Regions from separate parts of the Clostridium sp. KLE 1755 genome, predicted to be linked through region 2. Evidence: riboswitches for the same ligand, from Rfam matches in the RefSeq annotation. Region 2 holds a riboswitch; the other holds the start of a gene.
What was found. Region 2 has a riboswitch for thiamine pyrophosphate ahead of thiC (phosphomethylpyrimidine synthase ThiC). Riboswitches for the same ligand answer to the same signal wherever they lie in the genome.

Region 1 (15,287 bases), on a different contig from region 2:
TCAATAAAACCTTCCGCAATCAGCAAATCTGCCTCTGCAGCCATTTTATTAATAAACAATTCTCCGCCGGACGGCAGCTTCCCCAAATAGACCTGTTCCCTGGCATCACAATCATGAATCACAATAGGTATCTTGTTTACAATTTCCTTGCCAAATTTTTCTGTCAATTCATTACGAGTTGTTTCTCTATGGCATCCGGTAGCAATAAGTATGGTAATCTCGGCATCCGGATTTCCTCTCTTTATTTCCTCAAGCATAAGTGGAATAATCAAACGGCTGGGAACCGGCCTTGTATGGTCGCTGGCAATTATAACAATTTTATTCTTACCTTTTGCTAATTTTTCCAGTCTGCAACATCCATATGGATGTTGCATTGCCTTTTTTATGATTTCATTTTCCGATTCCTCTGTCTCATAACGATCCAAATTACTCGTTATGATTCCCGCTATACGCTTATCACTGATTGTTGTTTCCAAAAAACCTTTTCCATAAGGTATCCTTATTTTCATATTGACTCCCAGCATCAGAACAGTTAATTTACTACATTAATCCATTTTCCTTCAACAAAGGCTTTTAAATCAGCAACAGCAACATCCATCAGTCTTTGCCTGCTTTCCTTGGGTGCCCATGCTATATGAGGCGTTAATATACTGTTATAACAGCCCAGCAGAGGATTATCCGGACTAATCGGTTCACTGGACACAACATCGCACGCTGCGGCATAGACTTTCTTTGTTCTCAATGCCTTTGCCAGATCTTCTTCTTTGATTAAAGCTCCTCTGCTGGTATTAATGAGAATAACACCGTCTTTCATTTTGCTTATATTTTTCTCATTAATAATCCCCTCTGTTTCCGGGAACAACGGACAATTGAGTGAAATTACATCTGATTCTTTCAGTAATTCATCAAGTGATACATACTTGCCAATTGCCTTGCCTGAATCATTCTGATGGGCATCATATGCTATTACCTGCATACCAAAAGCTTTTGCCAACTTACCCACAGCCTGTCCGATCCGTCCAAATCCTATAATTCCCATTGTCTTATCTGCAAGTTCGATTAAAGGATATTTCCAGAAACACCAATCCTCATTCTCTGTCCATTCCCCTCTTTTTACAGCGTCCGAATGTTCTGTAACATGATGACAAATTTCCAGCAGCAATGCAAAAGTCATTTGAGCTACTGCCGTCGTACCATAAGTTGGAATGTTACATACTGGTATTCCCCTTTCTCTTGCCGCTTTTATATCCACAACGTTATATCCTGTAGCAAGTACTCCAACATATCTAATCTGCGGACAAGCTTCAAAAACTTTCCTATCTAAGGGTGTTTTATTGACAATCACAGCTTCTGCATCCCCTATACGGGAAATGACATCTTCTTTGGCTGTCCTGTCATATACGGTCAGTTCTCCCAGTTTTTCAAACCCTTCCCAACTTAAATCACCGGGATTCTCTGTATATCCATCCAAAATTACTATTTTCATATTCATTCCCTCCATTGCTTTTGCAGCTAAAATATTTAATCTTCCAAAATAGCCCAGGCTCTATTAATTACCCTTTTAGTACCGGTAAGTACCACATCTCCGTCTTCTTCCTTCCAGGGCTTTACTTCAAAAGAAAGGACATATGGATTAGCTGCATCAAGAAAACCTTCTTCCTTCAATACCCTGAAAAAATCCAACAGCTGAACTGTATCATTTGCACTGTCCGGGAATCCAAACCGTGGATGCTGATCCCCATATGCCTCATAACCCTTTTTTATTACCGCATTGCCTATATGGAAGTGCGTAATATAAGGTCTTAATGTCCGAATTACAAACTTTGAGGTTTCATAGGTGGTAGGAAAATGGGACAAATCAACAATTAATCCAAAATTGCTGCATCTGCTCCTCATATCCGCAGCAAACCTTGCAGCATATGGAGCCGGTCCTATTAAGGCTTCCTTATCCATATCATAATCAAATACTTCCAGTTCCACAGACATACCTTTTGAAGCTGCATATTCACAAACATTTTCAGTTGTTTTAATTAACTGTAAATACGCTTTTTCTCTGGTTTCTTTTTCCCATTTTCCAGCTAAAAATGCTATTCCCTTCGCTCCCAGATATTCTGCTTCATCCACTGCTTCCAGGAGAGTCCGTTCTGCTTTTTCCCTGCCTTCCTCATTAATATCATTAGGATTGAGCCCCGGTCCCAAAAGCCTTGGCTGTGCACCATAGCAAACCTTCATGTGAGCCTGTTCCAGCATCTCTTTAGCCTTTTCACGAACAAAAGCATCCTTTATCTGGGTTACTTCCAGTGCATCAAAGTAATCATCACAGCAAATTGTTTTAATAGAATCCAACAGCTCATATTCTGCCGGAGGATGGCTCATCCACTGGATAGTTCCAATCTGAAAATACTTATGAATTGAATCTTTCATATATAATACCTCGCTTTATTTACACAAAATAACTGCTATGTCATTGACATTAGTTCCTGTAGCTCCAGTCTTGATTAAGCCTCCGATTTTATCAAGTGCATGATAAGAATCATTATTTTTTAATACTTCTTCACAGCTTATCCCCAATGCCTCCAGTTTTTCTGCTGTCCTGCCATCCACAATTCCTCCGGCAGCATCTGTCGGCCCGTCTGTTCCATCGGAACTGATTGCAAAAATTACCACATTATCCAGTCCACGGATTCCCACAGCTGCACTCAATGCAATTTCCTGATTTCTGCCGCCTTTACCCTTACCTAAAACTTTTACAATAGTTTCTCCTCCCACAATAATTGCACATGGCGGTTTCAGGCTGTAATCTTTCTTTTCTATTACTGTGTGTGCTATAGACGCAATGAATTTTCCCGCTTCTCTTGCCTCACAATCCAGAGTGTTGGATAAAATATATGGCTTATATCCCAGTTCCTTCGCATATTTAGCCGCTGCTTTGCAGAACTCACTGACACTGCCTGTCAAATATGTCTCCACATTATCCACACATCTTGGTGTTTCCTTTTTTAAAGCTGACAAAATATGACTGTCTAGCTTTAGTCCATATTTTTCAATAATACTGAATGCATCTTCACAGGTAGAGGTATCCGCATAAGCAGGTCCTGAAGCAATCATATCCAGTTTATCTCCAAGGATATCAGATAATACGATGGCACATATTTTTGCCGGCGCACAATATGCTGCAAATTTTCCACCTTTTACATCCGACAGCCTTTTTCTTATTGTATTAATTTCAGTAATACTGGCCCCGCATCTTAGGCACTGCTGTGTAACGTTCTGAACATCCTCCAAGGTAATTCCCTGTACTGGTTTTTCAAACAGGGAAGAGCCGCCGCCGGATAGAAGAAAAATAATATTATCTTTTTCTGTTAATTCTTTTACCATATCAATAATTTTCTGAGTGCCCAAAATTGAATTATTGTCCGGTATCGGATGGCCTGCTTCAATAATTTCGAAGTTCTCCAGATTCTGTTTTGAATGTCCATATTTCGTCAGTATAATTCCTTTTCGGATATGACTCCCAAATATCTCCTGACATGTGTGAGCCATTTTCCATGCTGCCTTTCCTACCGCCACAACATAAACATTCTCCATATTTTTTCTGTTGCCTAATACGCTACGGACCGCTTTATCAGGCAATACCTCTTTAATTGCCTTCCGGATTATTATTTCAGCGTCCCGATATGCTGTTTCCATTCCCTGTTTAAACACCTCTGCTTTCCCTACTTAAGCAAGGTAAAGATTTGCTCACCGCTTTTTTGTATGTCTTAATTATAGCTTTGTCATTTTCTTTTCTCTCGTCCCCCTTCACCAAAGATTTCATTTGTTTTTTGTGTCAGCGACACAAAAAAATGGAGTAAAGAAAATCACTCGTTCTTTACTCCATCTTTCACTATTTTCTTAATAAGTAATAATAAAAACATTCCATAAATTCTCTGTCTGAATTTTTTGAAAGGGGATTCATATTCAGGATTTCCCTGATTTTATCCAGCCTGTATACCAATGTATTCTTATGCACATGCAGCCAGTCACTGGCTTTATTTAAATTATACTCATTCTCAATCAAAGCGCCTATTGTCTCCAAATAGTTATCAATAAACTTCTGTCCCAGTTTCTGTCTCAGCATCAGAAAAATCGTATGAAATTCAGTCATTGATGCCATTGACTCCAAATATTTTACAATATAATCATAAAAATAAAAACTTCCTGATTTTCTTATATTCTTCTGCATCCACAGACAATACAGATAAGCCTGTCGGTAATACATAATATCATTTTGCAGCGGCCCTATATATATGCTGGACCTAATATCTGCATTTCTTATATATTGCAGGAATGACGCCAAATACTCTGCAATCATATACTTATAATCCTGCATAATATATCCGATTGGGCAGTCAATAGATTTAAAAATTACCAGAAAACCTTCTCTTGTAATATCTACAAAATCCTGTCTTGAAAAGAATTTGTTATCCTCCAACAGCATCCTCAGTTTTTCGCCACTTACCGCACTATCCTTACATTCTATCAAGATAGGAACACGTACCATCTCTTCTTCCAGATTCAATGCAATGATATATTTTGTCAAATCCTCTCTAACAAAATCATCACTGTACAGGATAAGATGTACCAGCTGTTCCTTTAAATTATATTTTCGCAGGCTTTCAAACTTGTAGGACTCGTACTCCAGCATCAATTCAACAGACATTTTTACAATCTTGGCAACCGGCATAATCTCACGTGGATCTCCGGAGAGACCAACCACTCCCTCTTTTCTTTTGTTTACATGAACCACCATATTAACGCCGCATTTTACACCCTTGTCCAAATCTTCTTTTGTAACGACCCTGCTGTCCTCGTCCCCTTTCATAAGCTGAAATGCCACCTCATGAAATGTACCAACCCTTTCTTTCAACCTGCTCGCTATGATAATCCCATCCTCGTCCATAATATTGATATTATATTCGGTAAACTGTGATAATTTATCAATTAATCGTTCTGCAAACAACCTGTCAATCATCTTTTATATCCCTGCCATTCATTATTTACTACTTTTCTATAGTATAATTACTTTACTCCGTTCTGGCTAGTGATAATTTTTAACATTAGGTTACTTTATTTCTTATATTTTATTATGCCAACCATTTTTTCTGTAATTATATGTCCTTTCATCCATTTTTAAGTTTCTGTACTTTTCCAGATACACTCTTGACTTTTCTGCACTGCCAGTTTATAGTAAAAAAGAATTTAATACAGATGCACGCTAGGGGAGCCGATTGCTGAGACTGAAACCGATGGTTTCTGACCCTTACCACTTGACCCGGGTAATACCGGCGTAAGGAAGCACCTTTGTAAAAGCAAATAAAAAACTGCTTATACCTTCTACATTTGCCTTTACAAAGGAACGTCATATGATTGTAATTGTCCGCGATATAACTGTAATGGTCATTATCGCCGCCTACTTTCATTGTTTCCCCTCTTTGCGTACTAATACCAAGGAGGTTTTTTTATGAGTAAAAGTTCTATCACTGTAAAGCAGGTCGTTTATTCTGGCGTTGCCATTGCACTGGCAACCGTCATCGCCACCGTTATCAAGCTGCCCAGCCTTCCCAACGGCGGTTCCATCACTTTGTTTTCCATGTTAATCGTATGCCTGGTAGGCTATTGGTACGGCCCCAAGGTAGGCATTATCGCTGCGCTGGCTTACGGCGTACTGCAGTTTATTACCGGGCCTTACGTGGTTCATCCCGCCCAGGTGCTCCTGGACTTCCCGCTTGCCTTCGGCGCGCTCGGCCTTTCCGGCTTCTTCAGCAAATCCAAGCATGGGCTTCTGAAGGGTTATCTTGTAGGCGTGGCAGGACGTTTCCTGTTCCATGAAATTTCCGGATTTATTTTCTACACTACATACGTGGGGGATTTTGGAGGAAACATGGCTGCAATCTGGGCCTCTACCTTGTATAACCTGAGCTATATCCTTCCGGAAGCAATCCTTACGGTGATTCTGATTGCACTGCCGCCGGTTGAGAAGGTGATGGGCAGGCTGAAGGTTATGGCTACCAGCAGCAACTAAACTATATCGTTATATAGTCTTGTTTTGTATTGTAAAAAGCATCTTCAAGAATACTGAACAGCTGTACTAAAGAAAAACAGCAGGCAAAATCCGCCTGCTGCTTTTCTTTATCCATGATACTTATACCACAAAAAAACGGCCCTGCCAAAACCCAACAGGACCGTCACACTTCACACCTTATATATTTCGTTCTATTGCAAAACAAGCACAGCCACTGCTCCATCCATCAAAATCCATCTATAGAATCTCAACACTCCAACTATTCCTGTACACCCCACCGCTCTGCACGCTCTTCAATCCCGGCTGTGTGGAAAGGTCTTCCACAATATCCTGCCTGGAAGGCAGGGAGGACCAGGGTTCAATGCAGACATAAGGAGCCTCCGAACGTGTGGCATGCCAGAAGCCCACATAATCCATATCCGGGTAGCTCACCGTCACGCGCCGCTCTCCCTTATCGGATTTAATGGAAACCGTTTTGGGCATATGGGTCAGTACAATCGCGTCATCATCAAAAAGACTGTGCTTCAGAGGAATTTTATTCCCATCGGTAAGGGGATAAGGCGTATCCTTGCCGTCTACAAAGCAGGTGGGTGAAATTCCGATTTTAACAGGGGTATCGTATTCCTTCTGTCCGCCGAATTCCAGATAGTAATCTTCAAAATCCAGTCCATCCTCCATGGGTACCAGGAATCCGGGGTGCCCGCCGATACCGAAATACATGGTTTTTCCGTCATGGTTCTCTACCTGGTAGGTGATGTTGAGCATATCCCCGTCCAACTCATAAATCACGCGGTATGTAAACTCATAAGGATAACAGGCTCTTGTCTCTTCATTGGCATCCAGCCGGAAAACAATGCGCTCCCCGCTCTGTTCCTCCATCGCCAGCTCCGTCACATGGATAAAACCATGGATTGGCATATGATAGGTCACGCCATCCAGCGTATACTTTCCTTCTGTCATACGGGCGATATATGGAAAAAGATTAGGCGCTTTCTCGTCCCAGAATGCCGGATCCGCCTGCCACAGGTACTCCCTCCCGTCTCTGATAATCGACTGGAGCTCCCCGCCCCTGCTGCTTATCTGTACTGTAAGTCTGTCGTTTGCAATCGTATAATTCATAATCCTTCCCCTTCCTGGTTTTTATTCTTTTCGCCGGCATCCGCCGCTGCCGATGCACAGTTATCCGTCCATCACTGAAACGGATTGTAAAATCTGCTCCCATCATAAAATGTGAAAACCATAGCTGCAATTACAAAGCAGATAACAAAAACAAGCGTAAGATAATCATTGCGCTGCAGTTTTTTCCCCATATACCAGGTTCTCTTTTTGTTCTTTCCAAATCCGCGCAGCTCCATTGCATTGCTCACTACGTCAATTCTGTCCATGCTGGAAAAAATCAACGGGAAAATGATGTTTGCCATTCTCTTCAGCCGTTTAAAAAAGGATGTCTTACTGGACATTTCGATTCCCCTAGCTTCCTGGGCATGCTTGATTTTGGAAAAATCCGCCTGTACGTCAGGCACATAGCGCAGCGCGATGGCAATGGAATAGCCGATATTGTAGCTGATCCCAAGGCGGTTCATGCTGGCCGCAAGCTCGCTGGGATTGGTGGTCACCATAAACATCAGAACCACAGGCACGACCGTAAAGTATTTGAGCATGATATTAAACTCATAAAAAAGCTGCTCCGTAGTCATGCTGTAATGGCCTGCAATGTGGAAAAGCACCGTTTTGGTCCCGTAAATTTCAGTCCCCTGGAAGGGGGAAAACAGGAAAATGGTAAGCAGGTTCAGAAACAGGAAAAACAGGATGAACTTGAAAACCGTTCCCACCTGCTTCCACTCGGTTTTGGACACTTTGAAAATGACAAGGCTGAAGGCCAGCATAACGGCCAGAACCCTTGTGTCATAGGTCAGCATGCCGGCAATTGACCACAGAAGGAAGAAAATCATTTTTGTCACGCCGCTCAGCCGGTGAATCCAGGTATCCTTCGGCGCATAGGTAAGCACTCTAGCCATTGGCCCGCTCCTCCCTTTCAAAAAATATGAATCTTTCCACGAAGCCCGACGGGTCGGAAATACCGCATTTTACCGCCAAATCGTATAAAGAGGTTTTCTTCAGATAAGCCTTGTCCGCAATGGCCTCGCTGGTGAGGACCCTGGCGGGAATATCATCCGCTATCATTTCACCGTCCGCTATGACAATGGCGCGGTCCGTGTATTCCAGCATCAGGTGCATATCATGGGTGATCATGATAATCGTAATTCCCAGACGGTCATTCAGTTCCTTGAGGAATTCCATAATTTCCGTGTAATGCCGGAAGTCCTGTCCCGCCGTGGGTTCATCCAGAATCAGGACCTCAGGGTTCATCACAAGGATGGACGCGATGGTCACTCTTTTCTTCTGTCCGAAGCTCAGGGCCGAGATGGGCCAGTTACGGAATGGGTACAGGCCGCAGATTTTCAGCGTTTCGTGGACTCTCTCCTTAATCTCGGCCTCCGGCACGCCTCTCACCGCAAGGCCCAGCGCAACCTCGTCAAATATCATGGGTTTGCTGATCATCTGGTTGGGGTTCTGCATCACAAGTCCGATGACTTCTCCACGCTCTTTAATGGATTTGTCAGCAATATCGGCCCCGTTCAAAAGGATGTTTCCCCGGTCGGGATTGATAAAGCCGCAAATCAGGTTGGACAGGGTGCTCTTTCCGGCCCCGTTTTTGCCGACTATGCTGAGCATCTCGCCTTTTTCAATTTTAAAATCAATATTCCTGAGGACCGGGTTCCCCGTAATATAGGAAAAATCCAGATCCAGCACCTCCAGCGCCGACTGCTTGCCGGGGCGGGGCGGGGGAAGCTGAGCTTTCTTGTACCATGCCTGCACTTTTTCCCGGTAGGGCGCAAGATCCATGGTTTCTATATGCTGGGGACGGGTATCCGCGGTTATCTGGCAGCCCGCATGTTTCAGGGCTGTGATATAAAGAGGTTCCCTGATGCCCTCCTTCTGCAGGATATCCGTACAGAGAAGTTCATCCGGCGTCATATCGGCGACAATGCGCCCTTCTCCCACCACAACAATCCGATCCACATCCCGGTACAGGGCATCCTCCAGGCGGTGTTCGATGATGAGTACGGTTTTTCCCGTGGTCCTGCTGATTTTGTCTATCAGATCAATAGCCTTTTTCCCGGTAGCCGGGTCCAGGTTGGCCAAAGGTTCATCAAATAACAGAACGTCCACATCGTCTATCATTACACCGGCCATGGACACCCTCTGCTTCTGACCGCCGGACAGCTCCGTCGGCGCATGTTTCAGAAGATTCTTCACATCTACGATTTCTGCTACTTCATCAACCTTTGAAAAAATTTCATCCTGGGGCACGCAGTCATTTTCCAGGGCAAAAGCGATATCCTCCGCCACCGTCAGACCGATAAACTGTCCGTCCGTATCCTGCAGTACGGTGCCCACCAGCTTGGACATTCCGAAAATCCCCGCCCTGGAAGGGTCTTCTCCCCCTACCTGCAGTTCTCCCGTGCTTTCCCCGGGAAACGAAAAAGGAACCAGTCCGTTGATACAGTGCGCCAGAGTTGATTTTCCAGAGCCGGACGGTCCCACAATCAGAACCTTTTCCCCGGGATAAACCGCAAGGTTTATATTATACAGGGTGGGGTCTACCTGTGAACGGTACTTAAATGTATAATCCTTGAATTCAATAATCGGTTTCATCCTTTACCTCTCTTTATTTCCGCGGGCAACAGGCCAGACAGCCATGCCTGCATGGATATTTGGCGGCTGCCGCGAGGGTCAAATCAGCGCTCTGAGGCCTTCTGAGAACGCTGGATGATGCAGATAAAAGCATATTATATATGTCAGTATCCGCATCATCCGGTATTTTATCAAATATGGTAACGGTTCAGGACGGCCATCGTCATGAACTGTTACTAAGTATTAGTCTTCCTTGGACAGGCTGGAGGACTTTGCTCCGATCTTGGAATAGGCAAAGGCGAGCAGGGTTCCGAGCACAGCTGCCACGATAATGTTTCCGATGAATGCAAGAATGCCCTGGGTAAATACTTTTTTGGCAGGTTCCGCATAGATCAGGATGTCAAGGACGGGCGCAAGCAGGATCCAGGCGAGCGCATTGGCAATGACCTGGACTACATTGAACAGGGCGATGGCTTTGCCGTCGAAGCCGCCGTCTTTGATGGCGAACTTGGCAGCGAATACACCCATGAGAATACCAAACAGGGCATCCGGGAATACCCAGCTCCAGTAAATGCTTCCGTAGAAAATAGCATCACCTAATGCATGGCCGATTAAGCCGATTGCGCCGCCTACGATGGGTCCGAACACTGCCGAGAAAAAGGTCAGGACAGCGACTCTGGACTGCAGGGCGGTGTTGGGAATGATGCCGAAGGGAATCTGTGCGTTGGTAAGCACGATAAAAAGAGCGGTTCCGATACCAGTAGCAACAACTTCTTTTACACCAAATTTGAGTTTCATTTTATCTCCTCCTCATAGAGTAAAGTGTTTTCGGCATCTGTATGACCGTATTCTTTTTTGCATGAATGGCGGTGCAAAGATGCCGTTCTTCTGTAACCTGCGGAAGTATTTTACCCGCTTCCGCTTACCTCCTAACTATATCGGATTTCCACCTCTTTTGCAATGGTTCTTTTTATGCAAGAGGCACTTCTGCGGCCAGTGCAAAGGAGTAAATGATCTTTTCCCTCACCTTTTTTCTGGTGAGCTGTTCCAGGGCGCGGGCGTAGTAATCCAGCTGGACCTGGTAGCGGTTTATCAGCTCCTGGGGACGGGTGACGGAATCCGTTTTGTAGTCGGCCACCACCAGGCCGTCCTCTTCCTCCAGGTAGACGTCGATGATTCCCTGGATGAGCACGGTTTCCTCCTCCGGGAAGCTGTCATCCAGTGTTTTGGCGGGCAGGCCCAGGACAAAGGGCTGTTCCTTGTACAGTCTGCCGCGGACCGCCGCCTGCGCCATTCTGGCCGCCAGGGAACTTTCAAGGAACTGCGCTATCTTCCCGGGATTTACGGCTTCGCGGAATTCCTTCAGAAGAGTTCCCTCCTCCGCCATGCGGTCCAGGATTGCTTTTACCTCTGCCGGGTCAGGCGCTCCGGCCCGCACATCCCCTTCCGCCTGTCCGCACACTCCGGTCCGCGCCCCCTCCTTCGCTCCGCCGGCAGCCTTCCTCCCCAGCCTTCCTGCGTATTCGGCAAAAGGAAACAGCTCCAGCGCTTTATGGTAAGCGCTTCCGCGGGCGGTCCCGCTGACCTTTTCTTCCTCCCGGATAAAGCGAGGAAGGTAGGGCACCAGCTCTTTTTCCTCAAAAAGGTGATAGGCTTCCTCGGCCGCTTCCTCCATGCCTGCTTTTTTCAGTTCGGAAACTGTGGTCTTGGTATACAGGTTTTTCAGGTTTTCGTGAGGGTAGACGCTTTCCATGCGTTCTCTGAGCAGGCGTATTTCCTCATTTTCCTCCCCGGCGGAACGCCTTGCGGCCTCTTTTTCAAAGGAAAGCAGGCGGGCCTTCAGCTGCTCGCGGCCCTGCTCCTCTCCCATCTGTTCCTGGAGAAGCTCCGATGCGGTGAGGATCTGTACCCGCTGTCCGCACACGGCCCAGGCGGGAAGCAGCCAGTCCAGATAGCCTGATGCCTCGGAACGCAGGGTAAAGGTAAGACGCCCCGGGCCGTACGGGGCATCTGATGCCGTCACCAAACCGGCGCCGCCCTCGTCCAGAATGCGCTGCACCTTTTCGGCGTCCTTGCAGCTGCCGGTGAGAATCAGTTTTTCCTGCGGCCTGGTCATGGCCACATAGAGGACACGCAGCTCTTCCCCCAGGCTGTCCCTGCGCAGCTTGCCGGAAAGCACGGCTTTTTTCAGGGTGCTTCCCCTGACGCGGGAGTCAATGTCCACGTAATCCAGGGCAATGCCGTAATCCATATCCATGATGACAGGCTTCATCGTATCCTGCATGTTGAATTTCTTGGAAAGGCCGGCCACAAAACAGATCGGGAACTCCAGGCCCTTGGACTTATGGATGCTCATGATGCGGACGGTATCCGCATTTTCATCCTGCACGTTGGCTTCGCCGTAATCGATATCGTATTTCTCCACCTGTTCCATGTAGCGGATAAAGTGAAACAGGCCGAAATAGCTTGTTTTTTCAAAATTTTCCGCACGGGTTAAAAGCATCTCCACATTAGCCCGGCGCTGTTCGCCGCCGGGAAGGGCGGATACGGTATACAAATAGCCGGTTTCCTTCAGGAATTCTTCAATCAGCTGGTGTATGGGCATGTAGGCCACATACCGGCGGAAGCGGTCCAGCAGCTGTAAAAAAAGCTGCGATTTTTCCTTCAGCTCTTCCTGCGTGCCCTCTGTGGCATAAACCGTCAGGCAGGTATAAAGCCGCCTGCCCTCCGCCCCGGTTTCCGCTTTCATGCGGGCGATGTCCTCATCGGAAAAACCGGCCGCCTCCGATTTCAGGACGCCAAACAGCGGGATATCCTGCAGGGGATTGTTCAGTACCTTCAGGAAATTCAGGATCGTCTGCACCTCCGTTGCCGCAAAATACCCGGTTTTGGAGGTGATATAGACAGGAATTCCGCATTCCTCCAGCACCTTCTTAAAGGTTTCATCCCAGTTCGCCGTAGTGCGAAGCAGGATTACGATATCTGAGTAGCGCGCGGGGCGCAGCTGCCCTGTTTCTTTATCGGTGACAGGAAGCGTTCCCGTCAGCTGGCGGATTTTACCTGCAATGGCCAGTGCCTCCCTCTCCCGGTCATCAAGGCCGTCCTCCCCGGCTGCTGTCAGCAGGACCTCGGTTTCATAAACGTCCCCTTCCCCCTGCCCTTCAGGCTCCGGGAAGGATGCTCCGGGATACAGCGCCGCGTCCCTGTCATATTCCACACCGCCCAGATCCCGGCCCATCATGCAGGCAAAGCAGGCATTAACGCTGTCCGTCACCTGGCGGCGGCTGCGGAAATTCTGTTTCAGGTCGATTCTGCGCTCTTTTCCCTCTGTTTTGCCGTATCGATCGAATTTTTCCATAAAAAGCTCGGGCCGGGCCAAACGGAATTTATAGATGCTCTGCTTCACATCCCCCACCATAAAACGGTTGTATTTTCCTTCCTCTTCCCCGGAAATGCTGCGCAGAAGATATTCCTGCACCAGGTTGCTGTCCTGGTATTCGTCGATCATGATTTCCGCATAAAATTCCCGCATTTCCAGCGCTGTGGCGGTAGGCTGCACCCCCTCCGGCGTCTTTTCAGTCAGTATCTGAAGGGCCATATGCTCCATATCGTGGAAGTCCATCAGGTTCTTTTCCCGCTTTTTCCCGTCCAGACGGATACGGAAGTCCTCAGTCAGGGCGAGCAGCCTGGAAACATAGGGCGCGCATTCCGCCATGCGTTCCGCCTGTACACGGGGAGAGGCGGAAAAATATTTTTTTGCAAGTCCGTTTAAAAGATCCTTGATGCCATTGCGCATCTGTTTTGCCTGATCCCTTTTTTCAGGGGACACGCTTTCGTCCTTCTTGGAACTGATTCTGCCAAAGGTGAGATCTGAAAACGCCTCATACATGTCCTCCAGCGTATCCGCCGCCAGCAGCCTGTCTATCAGCAGCCCGTCCGCCTCCAGGGTATCCAGGTACATATAGGGGCCGCCCGGTTCCTCACACAGCCGCTTTGTCATGGCAAGAAGCTCCTTCGCCTCCTCCAGCATGGAACGGATATAGCTTTTGAGCAAAAAGATCCAGCTGCATTCATCCAGGCTGTCCTCCGTAACCGCATAGTCATCCTGATGCCCGGTGAGCCACTCTCCCGGCCAGGGATAGCTCATGGCAAATTCATACAGGCCGAGAATCTGCTCCTCCAGCCTTTTTTCCTTCCCCGCCGGGGCAAAATATTCCACACAGGAGAGGAATTCCTCATCTCCCGCGGCAAAATATTCCTCCAGCATATCCGCCAGAACGTCCTGCTGGAGCAGCTTGATTTCCCCGTCGTCCGCCACCCTGAAATCCGGGTCCAGGTCAATCTCATCAAAATGATTCCTTATAATATAAAGGCAGAAGCTGTCAATGGTGGTAATCTGCGCGTTGTGTATCAGCGTAAGCTGCTTAAGCAGGTGGGCGTTCCCCGGATTCGCATCCACCCTGCCGGAAAGCGCCTGGGTGATTCGCTCGCGCATCTGGGCGGCCGCCGCATTGGTAAAGGTCACCACCAGCAGCCTGTCGATATCCACGGGATGCTCTGCGTCGCTCACCATCTGGATGATCCGCTCCACCAATACCGCCGTCTTTCCGCTGCCGGCCGCAGCAGACACCAGAATGCTGCTGTCCCTGGCATCAATTGTCGCCTGCTGATCCGGTGTAAATGTCACTGCCATCGTCTTCTCCTTCCGTCTCCAAAGCCTCTTTCATCCGTTCCAGGGCTTCCTGTTCTTCCAGCTTTTCCAGCTCCCGCTTCCGGTAGCCGGGAATTTTCTTATCAAAGCCGCATACCTTGCTGTAAGGACAGTAGGTACAGGCATCCTTCGCCGTCTGGCCGCCAGACTGGACATAGGGGTTGAGGGCAATGTTTCCGTTCAGGATGCCGCTGCCGATTTCCCTGATTTTCAGGTTGACATAATCCGATATGACCCGGAAATCATTCTCTTCAAGGATGCTGGAACGGGCGCTGAAAGAACCGTCCTTTTTCCTCTCCACAGGGATGACGTCGGATTTCGTGCCAAACTCCCGATCCAGGCTTTCCACGATTTTCTCGTCCGCATTTACCACACCCGTCATCCGCAGGCCAGCCAGGATTTTTTCCTGGATCTGCTCCGGCGTATCCGTTTCCTCGCCTTCCACCAGCGGATCGTACACCCGGTAATATAGCATGGCCGCCGGTACCACCTTCCGGTCAGGATAGTCTTTTTCCTCCATTTCAACCGCCGCGTTCATATAGACCACCAGCTGCAGCTGCAGCCCGTAATACAGCGCCGCCAGGCTGAAATCCCGGTTCCCTGATTTGTAGTCTATGACCTTCACGTAAACCTTGTCTTCCTCCTCGCATACATCCACCCGGTCGATCCGCCCGCGCAGACGCAGCTTTTCCTCTCCGGTGAGGGAAATGTTCACCGATTCCAGCTCTTCCAGCACGGAAAAAGACACCTCAAACTGCTCCGGCCGGAAGGCTCCTTTTTTCAGCTGGTACTGCAGGGTGGACACGGTCCGCT
Region 2 (15,287 bases):
CAACAGACATTCCGCCCATATCCATTCCAAGAATATAGACAACATCACCAAATATGCCAGAGCGATCGATACGGCTATTCTGGTTAAGAACGCACCTTCTTATGCGGCACTGGGCTTCGGCGGCGAAGGCTTCTGTACCTTTACCATCGCCAGCAGGACCGGGGAAGGACTTACCAGCACAAGCACCTTCACCAAGAGAAGAAGATGTGTAATGTCAGACAGCCTGTGCATACGATAGGAATCGTACGATAGAAGCCGTAGGATTGAAAATCGTATACGACAGGGCAGAAAGGGAAGGAAAAATGGACGTTAATGCAACGAATATAGAAGAAATCGTAAGACAGGTCCTCAACAGCATGGAAGGCAGACAGCCTGCGGCGAACAGCGGCGCAGGAAGCGCTCCTGCGGGAGCAATCCCGAAGACGGCGCATGTGGCCATGCTGACAAGCCTGGAGCATTACGATGTGAAGGAATTCCCCATCCCCGAAGTGGGAGACGACGATATTCTTGTAAAAGTGGAAGGCTGCGGTATCTGCGGAACCGATGCACACGAATTCAAGAAGGATCCCTTCGGACTGATTCCCGTGGCTTTGGGCCATGAAGGAACCGGCGAAATTGTCAAAATGGGAAAGAACGTTAAAAAAGACAGCGCAGGAAAAGACCTTAAGATAGGCGACAAGGTCGTAACCTGTATGATTTTCAAGGATAACCCGGATATCACCATGTATGACCTGAACAGACAGAACGTGGGCGGCGCCGATGTATACGGCCTGCTTCCGGACGATGATATCCATTTAAACGGCTGGTTTTCAGATTACCTGTTTATCCGCGGAGGCTCTACCGTGTTCAACGTAAGCGATCTGGATCTGTATTCCAGAATCCTCATTGAGCCCTGCGCCGTTCTCATCCACGCGGTGGAAAGAGCGAAATCCACAGGAATCCTCCGTTTTAACAGCAGAGTGGTAGTGCAGGGCTGCGGACCTATCGGCCTGATCTGCATCGCTATCCTGCGTACGATGGGAATCAATCACATTGTAGCGGTGGACGGAGAGGAAAAACGTCTGGAATTCGCAAAGGAAATGGGCGCATCCGATACGGTTAACTTCAAGGACCATAAGGGAATCGAAGCCCTTGCAGGCGCTGTGGAAGCCAAATTTGACGGACATCTGGCGGATTTTGCCTTCCAGTGTACCGGTTCTCCCATGGCACATGCCAATATTTATAAATTCATCCGCAACGGCGGCGGACTGTGCGAGCTTGGATTTTTCATTAACGGCGGCGACGCCACCATCAACCCGCACTTTGATATCTGCTCCAAGGAAATCACCATCGTAGGCTCCTGGGTATATACCCTTCGCGATTATGCCACCACCTTTGAGTTCTTAAAGAGCGCAAAGAAGGCGGGCATCCCCATCGAGAAGCTGATTACACATACTTTCCCGCTGGAGGAAATCAACGAAGCGCACAGGACTAACCTGGCGATGAGCGGCCTGAAGATAGCAATCATCAACAAGTAACGACAGGTAGGAGGCGAAGCCCATGGGGGAAGCCGTAGGAATTTTGGAAGTATTTGGTCTGGTATGCGCCTTTATGGCGGCGGATGCCGGATGTAAGGCAGGCAATGTGTGGCTGGAGCCTTTTGATAAGAACAAGCCGGCCAACGCCGACAGCCTTCCGGTGCCTCTTCTGGTTACCATCAAATTCAGGGGAAGCGTTTCCGATGTGGAAGCGGCGATGGAAGCGGGAGAACGCGTGGCCCGCAGCCTTACGGGAGTGGTGCAGAAGCATATCATCCCCAGGCCCACGGAGGATACGGAAAAAATGCTCAAGCTTTGCGCATTTGACAAGTCATAACCGGATTCAGTACAATAGACAATGAAGACTCAGGTAACTGTGAGAGGACAGAACAGTTACAAACTTTGAACAATTATTCAGTATAAGCGGAGGAAATTAAAAATGGCACAGGAAGCATTGGGAATGGTAGAAACAAGAGGTCTTACCGCAGCGATTGAAGCAGCGGATGCAATGACCAAATCTGCGGAAGTAAGACTTGTGGGAACAGAGAAAATCGGTTCCGGTCTGGTAACCGTTATGGTACGCGGCGATGTAGGAGCTGTAAAGGCTGCTGTGGAAAGCGGAACTGCAGCGGCAAGCAAGCTGGGCGAGCTGGTAGCGGCTCATGTAATCCCCAGGCCTCATACCGACGTGGAAAAAATTCTGCCTTCCATTTAACAATTAGGAGAGAATGTTCATGGGGAAATCATATGGCCTGATAGAAATAACAGGAGTGGTAGCGGCGATGGACGCCCTTGACATCATGTGCAAGTCCGCGGACGTAACCCTGTCAACCTGGGAGAGAAAACTGGGCGGAAGACTTGTAACCATCATAGTGGAAGGCGAAGTGGCGGCGGTTACGGCCGCTGTGGAGGCAGCCAGGACACAGGCGTTAAAGCCTCTGGCAGCTTTCGGCGTGATTGCCAACCCCCATGAAGAGATCGTCGGACTGGTGGAGCGCAGTGCAAGCCGCTTTAAGGACAGTGAGCCTTCCGATGAAAGCTATCTCCAGGAGGTTTAAAGCCTGGTTTAATGCCGCATCGGGCGGCATTGCCGTGTGAGCGGCAGCAAGGAGGAAGTCATGCCGGACAGCAATAAAGATAAGACAACACAATCCGAAACAGTCTCTGGCGGAGCTATCAAAACGGCCCGCAGGACAGCAGCAAAAACAGCACAGAAACCCGAAAAGGCACAGGTTAAAGAAGAGCCTGCAGTGAAAAAGGAGGAAAAAAGAATGTCACAGGAAGCATTGGGAATGGTGGAAACAAGAGGACTTGTTGCAGCAATTGAAGCAGCGGATGCAATGTGCAAAGCGGCTAACGTAGCGCTGGTAGGCACAGAGAAGATCGGTTCCGGACTGGTAACCGTTATGGTGCGCGGCGATGTAGGAGCCGTGAAGTCCGCAGTGGAAGCAGGCGCAAGCAGCGCAGGCAGACTGGGCGAATTAGTGGCTACCCATGTAATCCCCAGACCTCACACCGACGTTGAGATGATTCTGCCTAAGGTGAAATAAGATAGCGGTTCAGCCAACTGAGCTGCTGTAAACTAATTTTACCTGAAAGGCAGGAAATCAGTCCGGACAGGATTCTCTGTCCGGCCCGGTTTCCGGATTACGAAGAAAAGTGGGTGTGGCTGTGGAGACGAATCAAATTGAACTGATTACCAGAATGGTAATGGAAGCCATGGAAAAGAAAGAAAATGCCGGAAACGGCTATATGGTTCCCGTGGGCGTATCCGCCAGACATATACATCTTACCCAGGAGCATGTGGAAGCGCTCTTTGGTCCCGGATATCATCTGACCAAAAAAAAGGATCTGATGGGCGGCCAGTTTGCGGCAAACGAACAGGTTACCATAGTGGGCCTGAAGCTGCGGGCGATAGAAAACGTAAGGGTCCTGGGTCCGGTCAGGAAAGCCTCCCAGGTGGAGATTTCCGCGACAGATGCGATGAAGCTGGGCATTAAGGCTCCTCTGCGGGAGTCCGGAGATGTGGCGGGAAGCGCTGCGATTGCAGTCGTAGGCCCCAAAGGCGCCGTATATCTGGATGAAGGATGCATTGTTGCAAAGAGGCACATACATATGTCTCCCCGCGATGCACAGGCTGCCGGAGTAAAGGACGGCGACTATGTTTCCGTGAAAGCGGATAACGAAAGAGGAACTGTTTTTGACCATGTGAAGATCCGCGTGGACGACAGCTTCACGCTGGAAATGCATATTGACACGGATGAAGCCAACGCGAGTAAAATCGCTACCGGGGACACTGTGAAAATTATCTGAAGGTTCTCCCGGTATTCTTTCTTATTAAAAAGGATACCGGGAACTATGGAATAAGGGGAGCGCTATGATAGTAGGAAAGGTAACAGGAAGCATAGTTTCCACACGCAAAAGTGAGAAACTGATAGGCAATAAATTCATGATCGTTGAGCCCCTGGAATCCATGAAAAGTCATGCGGACCGACTGGTGGCTATTGATAATATCGGCGCGGGAATCGGCGAATATGTACTGGTAGCCCAGGGCAGCGCCGCAAGAATCGGCTGTGATATGCAGGACGCTCCTGTGGATGCGGCCATTGTTGGAATCATAGACGACGCAAGCCGGTTGGAATAAGTGGGGCAGGCTATGGATAGTAAGGAACTGAGCAAAATCATAAAGGATAACGGCATTGTCGGTGCAGGCGGCGCCGGCTTTCCGACTTATATGAAGATTGACGAAAGAGCGCAGACGATTCTGCTTAACTGCGCGGAATGTGAACCGCTGCTGAAGCTGCACAGACAGCTTTTGCAAAGGCATGCGGAAGAAATCCTGGAGACGTTCCAGCTGGTGGCTGACACCGTGGGCGCCGAAAGGGCGATTGTCGGAATTAAAGAAGAATATAAAGACACTGTGGCGGCCTTAAAGGAATGTATCCATAAATTTCCCAAGGTATCCCTTCATCTTCTGGACAGTGTATATCCCATGGGAGATGAAGTGGTGCTGATTTACGAGGCGACGGGAAAGGTGGTCAGGCCCGGTGGACTTCCCATAGAAGAAGGCATTGCTGTCTTCAATGTAGAGACCATGTATAATATCCACAAGGCGCTGGTGAAAAAAGAGCCGGTTGCCGATAAGCTGGTAACCATTGTGGGAGAGGTGGCGTCTCCTGTCACCATCAGAGTCCCTCTGGGGACCTCTTTGGAAAAATGTGTGGATTTTGCAGGAGGGGCTGTAATAAAGAACCCTGTATTCCTGGTAGGAGGCCCTATGATGGGCAATATCAGGGAGGCGGCTTTTCCGGTCACCAAAACCACCAATGCGGTGCTTGTGCTGTCTGAGGAGCATCCGTTGATCCAGAAGAAAAAACTGAATCCGGCCATTGGGCTGAAACGTGCGGCTTCCGCCTGCTGTCAGTGCCAGATGTGTACGGATTTATGCCCCAGGCATGCGCTGGGACACCCGATAGAGCCGCATAAATTCATGCGCGCTGCAGCGAACCGGGATTTCCGGGACGCCAATCCCTTTGTCAATACATACTTCTGCAGCTCCTGCGGGTTATGTGAACTGTATTCCTGCCCACAGGGCCTGTCGCCCAGAAGCCTTATGGCAGAATACAAGGCGGGGCTCAGAAATGCCGGAGTAAAGCCTCCGGCAGGTGTAATCCCCGCTCCCGTAAAGGAGTCCAGGGAATACCGCAAGGCGCCGGAGGAGAGGCTGGAGGCAAGGCTTGGACTTTCCGCCTATGACAGGGAAGCGCCCATTGATGATGAAGTGAAAAAGGTAAATACCGTTACAATTCTGCTCAGCCAGCATATCGGCGCTCCGGCCCGTCCGGTGGTTTCCGAGGGGGATATGGTAGCCAGAGGACAGATGATTGCATCCGCTGCGGACGGCCTGAGCGTACCCATTCATGCATCCATCAGCGGAAAAGTAATGAAAGCAGACAAAAACATGGTGGTTCTGGCAGCGGTTTAGACGTGCAGATGAGAGGTAGAAATAGATGAGCAAGGCAATAGGCATGATTGAATTTAAAACGGTTTCAGCAGGAATTACCGCTGCGGACGCGATGGTAAAGACCGCGGATGTGGAACTGCTGGAGGCACAGACGGTCTGTCCCGGAAAATACATTGCTTTAATTACCGGTTCCCTGAGCGCGGTGAACGCGGCTGTTGAGGCGGCACAAAAGACACGGCAGGAGGAGCTGATTGACAGCTTTGTCCTGGGGAATCCTCATGAAAGTATTTTCCCGGCCATCTACGGAACGACCCAGATAGAAAAGGTAAACGCCTTCGGCATTCTGGAAACCTATGATGCGGCATCCATAATCGTTGCTGCGGATGTGGCTGCCAAAACCGCAATTGTTGATCTGATCGAACTGCGGATCGCCAAGGGAATGTGCGGAAAATCCTATCTGATTCTTACCGGGGAGGTAGCGGCAGTGGAATCTGCAATTGAGAAGGCAAAACAATCTGTTGCAGGCAATGGAATGTACCTGGATTCCTCTGTGATTGCCCATCCGGATGAACAGATCTGCCGATCCATACTATAAAGAAAGGCTGGGTTTTTGGGGTTATGTTAGCGGTAGAGAGAAGAAATCTGATTCTTGAAAAGCTTCAGGAGGATAAGAAGGTTATTGTCAGCGAACTGAGTCAGGAATTCCAGGTATCGGAGGAAACCATACGCCGGGATCTGGATAAGCTGGATAAGGACGGCCTTGCCGTTAAGAGCTACGGCGGAGCGGTGCTCAATGAAAATACGAGTCTGGATATGCCCTTTAATATCCGGAAGAAAAACAATCCGGCGGGAAAACAGAAAATAGCCAAAATCGTGGAAACCCTGATAGAAGACGGAGATCATATCATCCTTGATCCCAGCACCACGGCGGTATTCATTGCCAAGGCGCTCAAGGCCAAGGAACGTCTTACCGTGATCACCAATTCCATAGAGGTTATCCTGGAACTGTCCGATGTTTCGGACTGGAATATCATCTCCTCCGGCGGAAGCCTGAAGGAAGGGTATCTGGCCCTGGTAGGCCCCCGTGCCATTGAAGGACTGGGTGCCTTCAACGTGGAGAAGGTGGTGCTTTCCTGTAAGGGGCTGGACATGGAAAAAGGAATTACCGATGGTAATGAACTTTTTTCCCAGGCAAAGCAGACCATGCTCAAATCCGCGAAGCAGTGTATTCTTGCGGTGGATCACACCAAGTTCGGAAGAGTTGCTTTTTCCAAAATCTGTGACATCAACCACGTTCAGGTGGTAGTCACCGATGAAAAGCCCTCCGATGTGTGGCTGGAAACCTTTGAACGTTCCGGCATTACCTGCCTGTATCCTGAGAATTGACAGCTTCATGGGCAAGGCGGTAGGCGCGCGGCGTCATGCCGAACTGCTCCCGGAAAATCCGATGAAAATAACTTGTGTTGTCATATCCCACAGACGCAATAATTTCCTCCACGGGAAGTGTTGTTGTGGTAAGCAGAAAGGCTGACTGGTTCAGCCTTTTTGTCTGCAGTAAATTCTTAAAGGTCTTTCCTGTCATCCGGCGGATCAGCCGGCTCAGATAATAGGCAGGTTCACAAAGACGGACGGACAGCTCCTCCAGCGCAGCCGTCTTATAATTTTCCTCGATATATTTCATGGCCGTAAATACTATATTCTGCTCATGCTGCCCGGGATCATCCTGGTTGATCTTGTCCGTATGGTTCAAAAGCTGCAGGAAAAGAAGCCCCATGGTCGTCTGATTGATATTCCTCCGGTTAGGCTGCCTGTTCACCAAAGACCAGATAAGATTTTCCACCAGGTTCTGAATGGGCAGCACCTCGCTCACATGGAAATGCAGGTAATCGGTAAAGCTGCGATCCTTTTTCAGGGAACCCACCAGAAATTCCCGCAGCTCGCTGCGCTCATCCATCATGAGAAAAGCCCGGTCAAAAAACTCAGGCAGAACAATGAAATTCACTGCAATATCGTCCTCCCCCGCCGGAAGAATTTCCTGCGCGGCGTTCTGGTTCAGGAACAGCAAATCCCCCGTATCCAATACGACACGCGTCGATTCATTAATTATATGGGTCGTCGTCCCGCTGCACATGTAAATAATTTCGATATAATTATGACGGTGCTTCGGAAAACGCACAAACCGCGTATGCGGCCTGATATCGATCAGCTTCCCCGCATCCAGCATCTGCCTGCTGTCCACAATAAAATCATCGTCCGCGGTGTAAATGCTCTTCTCCACCCGGGCCTCCCCGTCCAATATCTTCCTTTCCTCCGGCGAAATCACCCTCAGCTTATCAAGCAGCTCCTGATTCATCTGTTTCCCCTTCCGGTCCCGTCCCGGACCGCCTGTTTTCTCTTAAAAGCCTGTCCCTGCGCCTGCTGCAGCATATCCGCTTTGCGGTATATTGGCCTCCGGCGGAGTTTAGTACCATGTTTTCTGCGGTGGCTGCAGAAACCGGAATGCACATATGGAAAGTCAGTCGCATCGACTTTCCATGGTATAATGTCAGCTATGCTGACATTATACCATTTCTGCCATCTTGCCGTCAAAAGGGATATATCTCATGTGATTGGTGGGTAACTGTGAAGAGGCTGAACAGTTACATTAGTGGAGTAACACCTGCAGTTATTTTCGGAATTTCCCGGAGGAGGATCAGGCACTGATTTATGGTATTGTAGGAGGGACTCCTCAATATCTGCTGCAAATAAACGATCGCCTGAGCGTTGAGGAGAACATTAAGAATACATTTCTGAATCCCACTTCCTCAATGTTTGAGGAGCCGGAAAAATAATTGAATCTTGCCGGATGAAATCAAGGCAGAGTATATTTAAAAGCAGCAGGAGCAAAAAAGATAAAATTATTTTTTACTCCTGTTTCTTTAAAATAGGAGTGCAAATAAGGACGGTAAATTTGCAATTGCCGTCCTAAAAAAATAAGCGCCGCAGAGGTATAATAGTAGCAGTGAAATCGGGACGAAAGAAGGTAAAATTATGGCAGAGTACTATCTTGCTGTGGATATAGGCGCCTCCAGCGGCCGCCATATCCTGGGACACCTGGAAGACGGCAGAATCGTATTGGAGGAGGTATACCGTTTTGAAAACGGCATGGAGAAAAAGGACGGCCATCTGTGCTGGAATCTTCCCCGCCTTTTCCACGAAATCAAGGAAGGCCTGAAGGCCTGCAGGGCGGCCGGGAAAATCCCCAAATCCATGGGCATTGACACCTGGGCCGTGGATTATGTCCTTCTGGACGGGGAGGACAGGATCCTGGGAAACACCTATGGCTACCGGGACGGCAGAACCAAAGGCATGGACAAAGAGGTATATAAAATCATACCGGAGGACGCCCTGTATGCCAGGACGGGAATCCAGAAACAGATGTTCAATACCATTTACCAGCTGATGGCGGTGAAAACCCAGGAGCCGGAGAATATGGAAAAAGCGGAGTGGCTGCTGATGCTTCCTGATTATTTCCATTTTCTGCTCACGGGCAATAAGCTGTCCGAGTACACCAACGCCACCTCCACACAGCTGGTCAGCCCGGAAACAAAGCAATGGGACTATGAGCTGATTGAACGGCTGGGCTATAAGCCCTCTGTTTTCCGGCCGCTGCATATGCCGGGAACCGTGGTGGGACCTTTTTCCAAAGAGGTGGAAGAGGAAGTGGGCTTTACCTGCGAAGTGGTGATGCCTGCAACGCACGATACGGCATCCGCGGTTATTTCCGTACCCGCGCTTACCGATGACTGCCTGTACATAAGCTCCGGGACCTGGTCGCTGATGGGAATTGAAAATGACAAGGCAATCTGTTCCCCGGAAAGCAGGGAAAGAAACTTTACCAACGAAGGCGGATATGAGTACCGTTTCCGTTATCTGAAAAATATCATGGGGCTGTGGATGATCCAGTCCGTGCGCCATGAGCTGGGGGACAAATATTCCTTTGCACAGCTGTGTGATATGGCGGAGGCAGAAAGCGATTTTCCTTCCCGCGTGGATGTGAATGACGACGCTTTTCTGGCGCCCGACAATATGACGGAGGCCATTAAGGCTTATTGCAGAAAGCATGGATGGAGAGAGCCGGAGACAACCGGACAGATTGCAGCCGTTATTTATCAGAGCCTGGCGGAAAGCTATGCGGAAACCGTCAGGGAAATCGAAGCGCTCACAGGGAGAACCTTCCCGGCCATCAATATTGTGGGCGGCGGATCCAATGCGGCATATCTGAACCAGCTGACTGCGGATAAATCCGGAAGATGCGTTTACGCAGGCCCGGGAGAGGCGACAGCTATCGGCAACCTGGCGGTACAGATGCTGAAGGACGGAAAATTTGAGGGACTTGCCCAGGTGCGCGCCTGCATTTACGATTCCTTCGGTGTGAAAAAATATGAAGCGAGGTAAAGATTCATACCCATCTGAACTGTTACCCAATTACATCATCAGTCGAAAACGTGTGAAACGCACGTCGTCCCATGGGACGGAAAGGAGATAATTATGAACGTAAAAGAAAGATATGAATCCGCAAAGGAAATTTATGCGGCGATTGGCGTGGACACCGACAAGGCGGTGGAAACCCTGGAAAACATTGCGATTTCCATGCACTGCTGGCAGGGCGACGATGTTACCGGCTTTGATCAGAAGGGACCTCTTACCGGAGGAATCCAGACTACCGGAAACTATCCCGGAAAGGCAAGGACACCGGAAGAACTGATGGCAGATATTGATAAGGTATTCAGCCTCGTGCCCGGAAAGCATAAACTGAACCTGCATGCAAGCTATGCTATTTTTGAAGATGGTGAATTTGCGGACAGAGACAAAATCGAGCCGAAGCATTTCAAAAAATGGGTTGATTTTGCGAAGGAAAAAGGAATCGGCCTTGATTTCAACCCCACCTTCTTCTCCCACAGCAAGGTAGTGGACGGCCTGACCCTTTCCAGCCCGATCGATGAAGTTCGCAATTTCTGGATTGAGCATGGAAAAGCCTGCATCCGCATTTCCCAGTATTTTGCAGAAGAGCTGGGAATCCCCTGCGCAATGAACATCTGGATTCCGGACGGCTATAAAGACATTCCCGCCGACAGGCTGGGGCCCAGGGCGAGATTCAAAGATTCCCTGGATCAGATCCTTTCCATCCCTTACGATAAAACCAAGGTTCTTGTGTGCCTGGAATCCAAGGTATTCGGCATCGGCCTGGAATCCTACACTGTGGGATCCAGTGAATTTACCGTCAATTATGCGGCAAACAACGGCATTATCAGCCTTATGGACAACGGACATTATCATCCCACAGAGATGGTATCCGATAAAATTTCCTCCATGCTCCTGTTCAATGACAAGATTGCGCTTCATGTAACAAGGCCGGTACGCTGGGACAGCGACCATGTAGTTCTTTTTGATGATGAAACAAGAGAAATTGCAAAGGAAATCGTAAGAAACGACGCCATTGACCGCGTGCTTCTTGCCCTTGATTTCTTTGATGCCAGCATCAACCGTATTTCCGCGTGGACCGTTGGTATGAGAAATATGCAGAAGGCCCTTCTTTACGCCCTGGTTTCTCCCAACAAGCGTTTTAAGGAGCTGCAGGATACCAACCAGTTTACAGAACTGATGGCAATGCAGGAAGAAATGAAAACCTATCCCTTCGGTGATGTGTGGGATTACTTCTGTGAGAAAAACAATGTTCCTGTCAAGGGAGATTGGTTCAGGGAAGTAATGAAATATGAAGAAGAGGTTCTTTCCAAAAGAGCGTAGTTGCAATAACACCGGAAAACGTCAGGGCAAAATTGTAATTGCCGGTCATTCTGGCCCGTCCGGACTGTTACAGATTGACGGGGAATCAGAAAAAAGGCCGGAAAAACCGGCAGGTCATAAAATTTGACAAAATAGGACAGGCATGATATGATTTCCACGTAAAGGCCGGTTAAGCCCGGCGGGAAAAAGTACATATTTTTCAGGGGAGCTTGTGGAGCAGGCTGAGAGGAAGTAATCCAACTTCGACCCTTAAACCTGATTTGGGTAATGCCAACGTAGGAAGAAGTTGCACAGCTTACATGATATGAAAGCGGAGTATACCGATCCTGGTATGCTCCGTTTTTTTAGTGAGCGTCCGCCAAAAGCCGCATTTTCTTTTGCTGCAATTCCTGTTTCCTGCATTCGCACTGCCGCACAGGCCCTGAAAAGAAAGAGAAAAACTGTGAAGGAAGTAAACGGTCAGGAGGAAACAGTATGAATTATGCAACACAGATGGAAGCCGCGAGAAAAGGTTTTCTCACGGAACAGATGATAGCGGTGGCGGAAAAGGAGCATATTTCCGGGAAGGAGCTGTGCAGGCTTATGGCGGAGGGCAGGATTATCATCCCCTGCAACAAAGAGCATAAGTCGATTGTGCCAAACGGTCTTGGCTCCATGCTGAAAACCAAAATCAATGTGAACCTGGGCACATCCAGAGACATGACGGATTTGGAAATGGAATATGAGAAGGTGCGAAAGGCAGTGGAAATGGGAGCGGAAGCCATTATGGATCTAAGCTCCTTTGGCGACACGAGGAAGTTCAGACGTTACCTGACGCATAACTGCCCCGCCATGATTGGAACCGTGCCGATTTATGATGCGGTGGTCTATTATCATAAGCCCCTGAAGCAGATTACCTCGGGGGAATGGATTGATATTGTGAGAATGCACGCCCGTGACGGCGTGGATTTTATGACTATCCACTGCGGGATCAACAAAGAAACCGCCCATAAGTTTAAGAAGAATAAGCGTTTGACCAATATCGTTTCCAGAGGCGGTTCCATTATTTTTGCGTGGATGGAAATGACAGGAGAAGAAAATCCTTTTTATGAGCACTATGACGAGATTCTGGATATCTGCCGGGAATATGACGTTACCCTCAGCCTGGGGGATGCCTGCCGTCCAGGATGCCTTGCCGACGCTACCGACGCGTCCCAGATAGAAGAACTGATTACCCTTGGGGAGCTTACAAAAAGAGCCTGGGAAAAAGACGTACAGATCATGATTGAGGGACCCGGGCACATGCCGCTTAACCAGATCGCAGCCAATATGGAAATCCAGAAAACCCTCTGCCACGGTGCACCCTTTTACGTGCTCGGCCCCATAGTAACGGACGTGGCCCCTGGCTATGATCATATTACGGCGGCCATCGGCGGGGCGGCGGCAGCGGCGGCGGGAGCCTCCTTCCTCTGCTACGTAACGCCAGCGGAGCATCTGCGCTTGCCTGACGTGGAGGATGTGAGGGAAGGCATCATTGCCGCCAGAATCGCAGCCCATGCGGCCGATATCGCCAAGGGCGTACCCGGGGCCATGGACTGGGACAATCAGATGAGCCTTGCCAGAAAGAAGCTGGATTGGGAGCGGATGTTCTCTCTTGCCATGGACCCGGAGAAGGCCAGGAGCTACAGGGAATCCTCCCGGCCGGAAAAAGAGGATACCTGCAGCATGTGCGGAAACTTCTGCGCCGTAAAAAATATGAACCGCATTCTGGATGGAGAAATCGTGTCCATCTATGAAGAGTAGCGCAGCTAAATCTATGGAAAACGAGGGTGAAAAAATGCTGAAAGAGCAACTGGAAAAAGTAAGAGGGCAGATGCCTTTAATTCACAATATTACAAATTATGTCACCGTAAACGACTGCGCCAACATCCTGCTGGCCTGCGGCGGTTCGCCGATTATGGCCGATGATTTGGAGGAAGCGGAGGAAATTACCGCTGTCTGCGGCGGCCTTAACATCAATATCGGAACACTGAACCGCAATACGATTCCTTCCATGCTGGCTGCCGGTAAAAAAGCCAATGCCTGCGGCCATCCTGTGCTGCTTGACCCGGTGGGCGCGGGAGCCAGCCGGCTGCGCACGGAAACTGCCCGGAGACTGCTTAAGGAAGTACATTTTACAGCCATCCGTGGGAACATTTCCGAAATCAAAACCCTTGCGCTGGGAATGGGAGGCGCCAGAGGCGTGGATGCCGACGGCATGGATGCGGTAACGGATGCGAACCTGGAAAGCACGATCCTTTTTGCCGGACGCTTCGCAGAGGATACAGGAGCCATAGTGGCAATTACCGGAGCAATCGATATTGTAACAGACGGTGATTTTGCCTGTGTCATCCGCAACGGCCATCCCCTGATGAGTAAGGTGACCGGCACCGGCTGTATGCTGTCCGCCATGATGACAGCATACCTGACCGCCAATCAGGAACAGCCCCTGGAAGCGGCCGCTGCGGCCGTCTGTGCCATGGGGCTGGCAGGAGAACGGGCTTATCAGAGGCTTTCCGCCAAAGAAGGCAATGCCTCCTACCGCAGCAAAATCATAGATGAAATTTTCCTGATGGACGGGAAAATCCTGGAGGAAGGCGCCAGGCTACGCAAATACCGGCTCCAAAAGCAGGAAAACGGAGCTTCTGAAAAAATCATCTGTACGGAGGTTCCCTATGAAATGTGACAGAAGCATGCTGCTCCTCTATGCCGTAACCGACCGTGCCTGGACGGGTAAAAAAACACTGCTGCAGCAGGTGGAGGAAGCCCTGGCAGGCGGCGCCACCTGCATCCAGCTTCGGGAAAAGGAGCTGCCGGAGGAAGAATTCCGGCAGGAAGCCCTGGCTGTGAAAGAACTTTGCCGCAGATACCATGTCCCTTTCCTCATTAACGACAACGTAGAGCTGGCTGTCAGCTGCGGCGCGGACGGCGTCCATGTGGGCCAGCACGACATGTCTGCGGCGGATGTGCGCCGCAGAATCGGCCCCGGCAAAATACTGGGAGTATCCGCGCAGACGGTGGAGCAGGCCCGCCAGGCGGAAGAAGACGGCGCAGATTATCTGGGCGTGGGCGCTGTTTTTTCCACCTCCACCAAATCCGACGCAGACGCGGTATCCCATGAGACCCTGCAAAAGATCTGCGCCGCAGTATCCATCCCCGTCTGCGCCATAGGCGGCATCCATAAAGAAAATCTGCATTTGCTCAAAGGCACAGGCATCGCCGGCGTGGCCCTTGTTTCCGCCATCTTCGCAAGCCCGGATATCCGTAAGTCCTGCGAAGACCTGAAAAAACTGGCCCTGCAGATAAACGCGCAGGACACACTGGAAGCACTGCTGCATACAAACATCCGCGGAGCCATCTTTGACGCGGACGGCACCCTTTTAGACTCCATGGGCATCTGGGATACTCTGGGGGAAGATTACCTGCGTACAAAAGGGAAAATCCCCCGGGAAAACCTGCGTGAAACCTTCCGCGACATGAGCCTTCTCCAGGCCGCCTGCTATTACCGGGAAAATTACGCCCTTACGGAAAGCCCTGAAAAAATAGTGGAAGAGCTTAACGCCATGATCGCCTCCTTCTATGAAAAAGAAGCCCCCCTGAAGGAAGGAGCCGCCGCCTTCCTGGAAGCGCTTTGCCAAAGAAACATAAAAATGTGCATTGCAACAGCCACCGATCACAGCCTTATCCGGGCCGCCCTGAAGCGATGCGGAGTGCTGCATTACTTTACTTTTATACTTACCTGCGGACAAGCAGGAGCGGGAAAAGACACCCCCGCCATTTATGAAGAAGCCCTGGCCCTGCTTGGAACCGGAAAAAAAGAAACCTTCGTTTTTGAAGATGCCCTGTACGCCCTGAAAACGGCGAAAACAGCCGGCTTTCCTACAGTCGGTGTAAAAGACCCCTCCTCCGCCGGACAGGAAGGGGAGATTATAAAACAAGCCGATTACTATCTTTATACCTTCACGAAATGAGGAACAGCCCCATGAAAAAGATACTTACCA

Region 1: another riboswitch for thiamine pyrophosphate. It lies ahead of HMPREF1548_RS19800 (energy-coupled thiamine transporter ThiT); the one in region 2 lies ahead of thiC (phosphomethylpyrimidine synthase ThiC).

What each region holds. Positions count from the first base shown of each region.
Region 1 covers NZ_KE992738.1:134,806-150,092, reverse strand. Annotated here, with positions in the region: gene larA (nickel-dependent lactate racemase) at 1-509, opposite strand, end outside; gene HMPREF1548_RS19825 (D-2-hydroxyacid dehydrogenase) at 533-1,486, opposite strand; gene HMPREF1548_RS19820 (sugar phosphate isomerase/epimerase family protein) at 1,522-2,424, opposite strand; gene HMPREF1548_RS19815 (glycerate kinase type-2 family protein) at 2,440-3,705, opposite strand; gene HMPREF1548_RS19810 (CdaR family transcriptional regulator) at 3,887-5,014, opposite strand; TPP riboswitch at 5,250-5,353, shown strand; gene HMPREF1548_RS19800 (energy-coupled thiamine transporter ThiT) at 5,504-6,064, shown strand; gene HMPREF1548_RS19795 (aldose 1-epimerase family protein) at 6,302-7,183, opposite strand; gene HMPREF1548_RS19790 (energy-coupling factor transporter transmembrane component T family protein) at 7,255-8,082, opposite strand; gene HMPREF1548_RS19785 (ABC transporter ATP-binding protein) at 8,075-9,784, opposite strand; gene HMPREF1548_RS19780 (ECF-type riboflavin transporter substrate-binding protein) at 10,007-10,561, opposite strand; gene addA (helicase-exonuclease AddAB subunit AddA) at 10,734-14,456, opposite strand; gene addB (helicase-exonuclease AddAB subunit AddB) at 14,416-15,287, opposite strand, start outside.
Region 2 covers NZ_KE992697.1:7,821-23,107, forward strand. Annotated here, with positions in the region: gene HMPREF1548_RS11395 (aldehyde dehydrogenase family protein) at 1-238, shown strand, start outside; gene HMPREF1548_RS11400 (zinc-dependent alcohol dehydrogenase) at 303-1,517, shown strand; gene HMPREF1548_RS11405 (BMC domain-containing protein) at 1,540-1,854, shown strand; gene pduA (propanediol utilization microcompartment protein PduA) at 1,957-2,232, shown strand; gene HMPREF1548_RS11415 (BMC domain-containing protein) at 2,252-2,575, shown strand; gene HMPREF1548_RS29455 (BMC domain-containing protein) at 2,789-3,067, shown strand; gene pduL (phosphate propanoyltransferase) at 3,222-3,830, shown strand; gene HMPREF1548_RS11430 (EutN/CcmL family microcompartment protein) at 3,895-4,161, shown strand; gene HMPREF1548_RS11435 (4Fe-4S dicluster domain-containing protein) at 4,174-5,502, shown strand; gene HMPREF1548_RS11440 (BMC domain-containing protein) at 5,528-6,076, shown strand; gene HMPREF1548_RS11445 (DeoR/GlpR family DNA-binding transcription regulator) at 6,100-6,867, shown strand; gene HMPREF1548_RS11450 (AraC family transcriptional regulator) at 6,842-7,834, opposite strand; gene rhaB (rhamnulokinase) at 8,512-9,918, shown strand; gene HMPREF1548_RS11460 (L-rhamnose isomerase) at 10,012-11,268, shown strand; TPP riboswitch at 11,460-11,567, shown strand; gene thiC (phosphomethylpyrimidine synthase ThiC) at 11,743-13,050, shown strand; partial or broken gene thiM (hydroxyethylthiazole kinase) at 13,085-13,903, shown strand; gene thiE (thiamine phosphate synthase) at 13,962-15,257, shown strand; gene thiD (bifunctional hydroxymethylpyrimidine kinase/phosphomethylpyrimidine kinase) at 15,269-15,287, shown strand, end outside.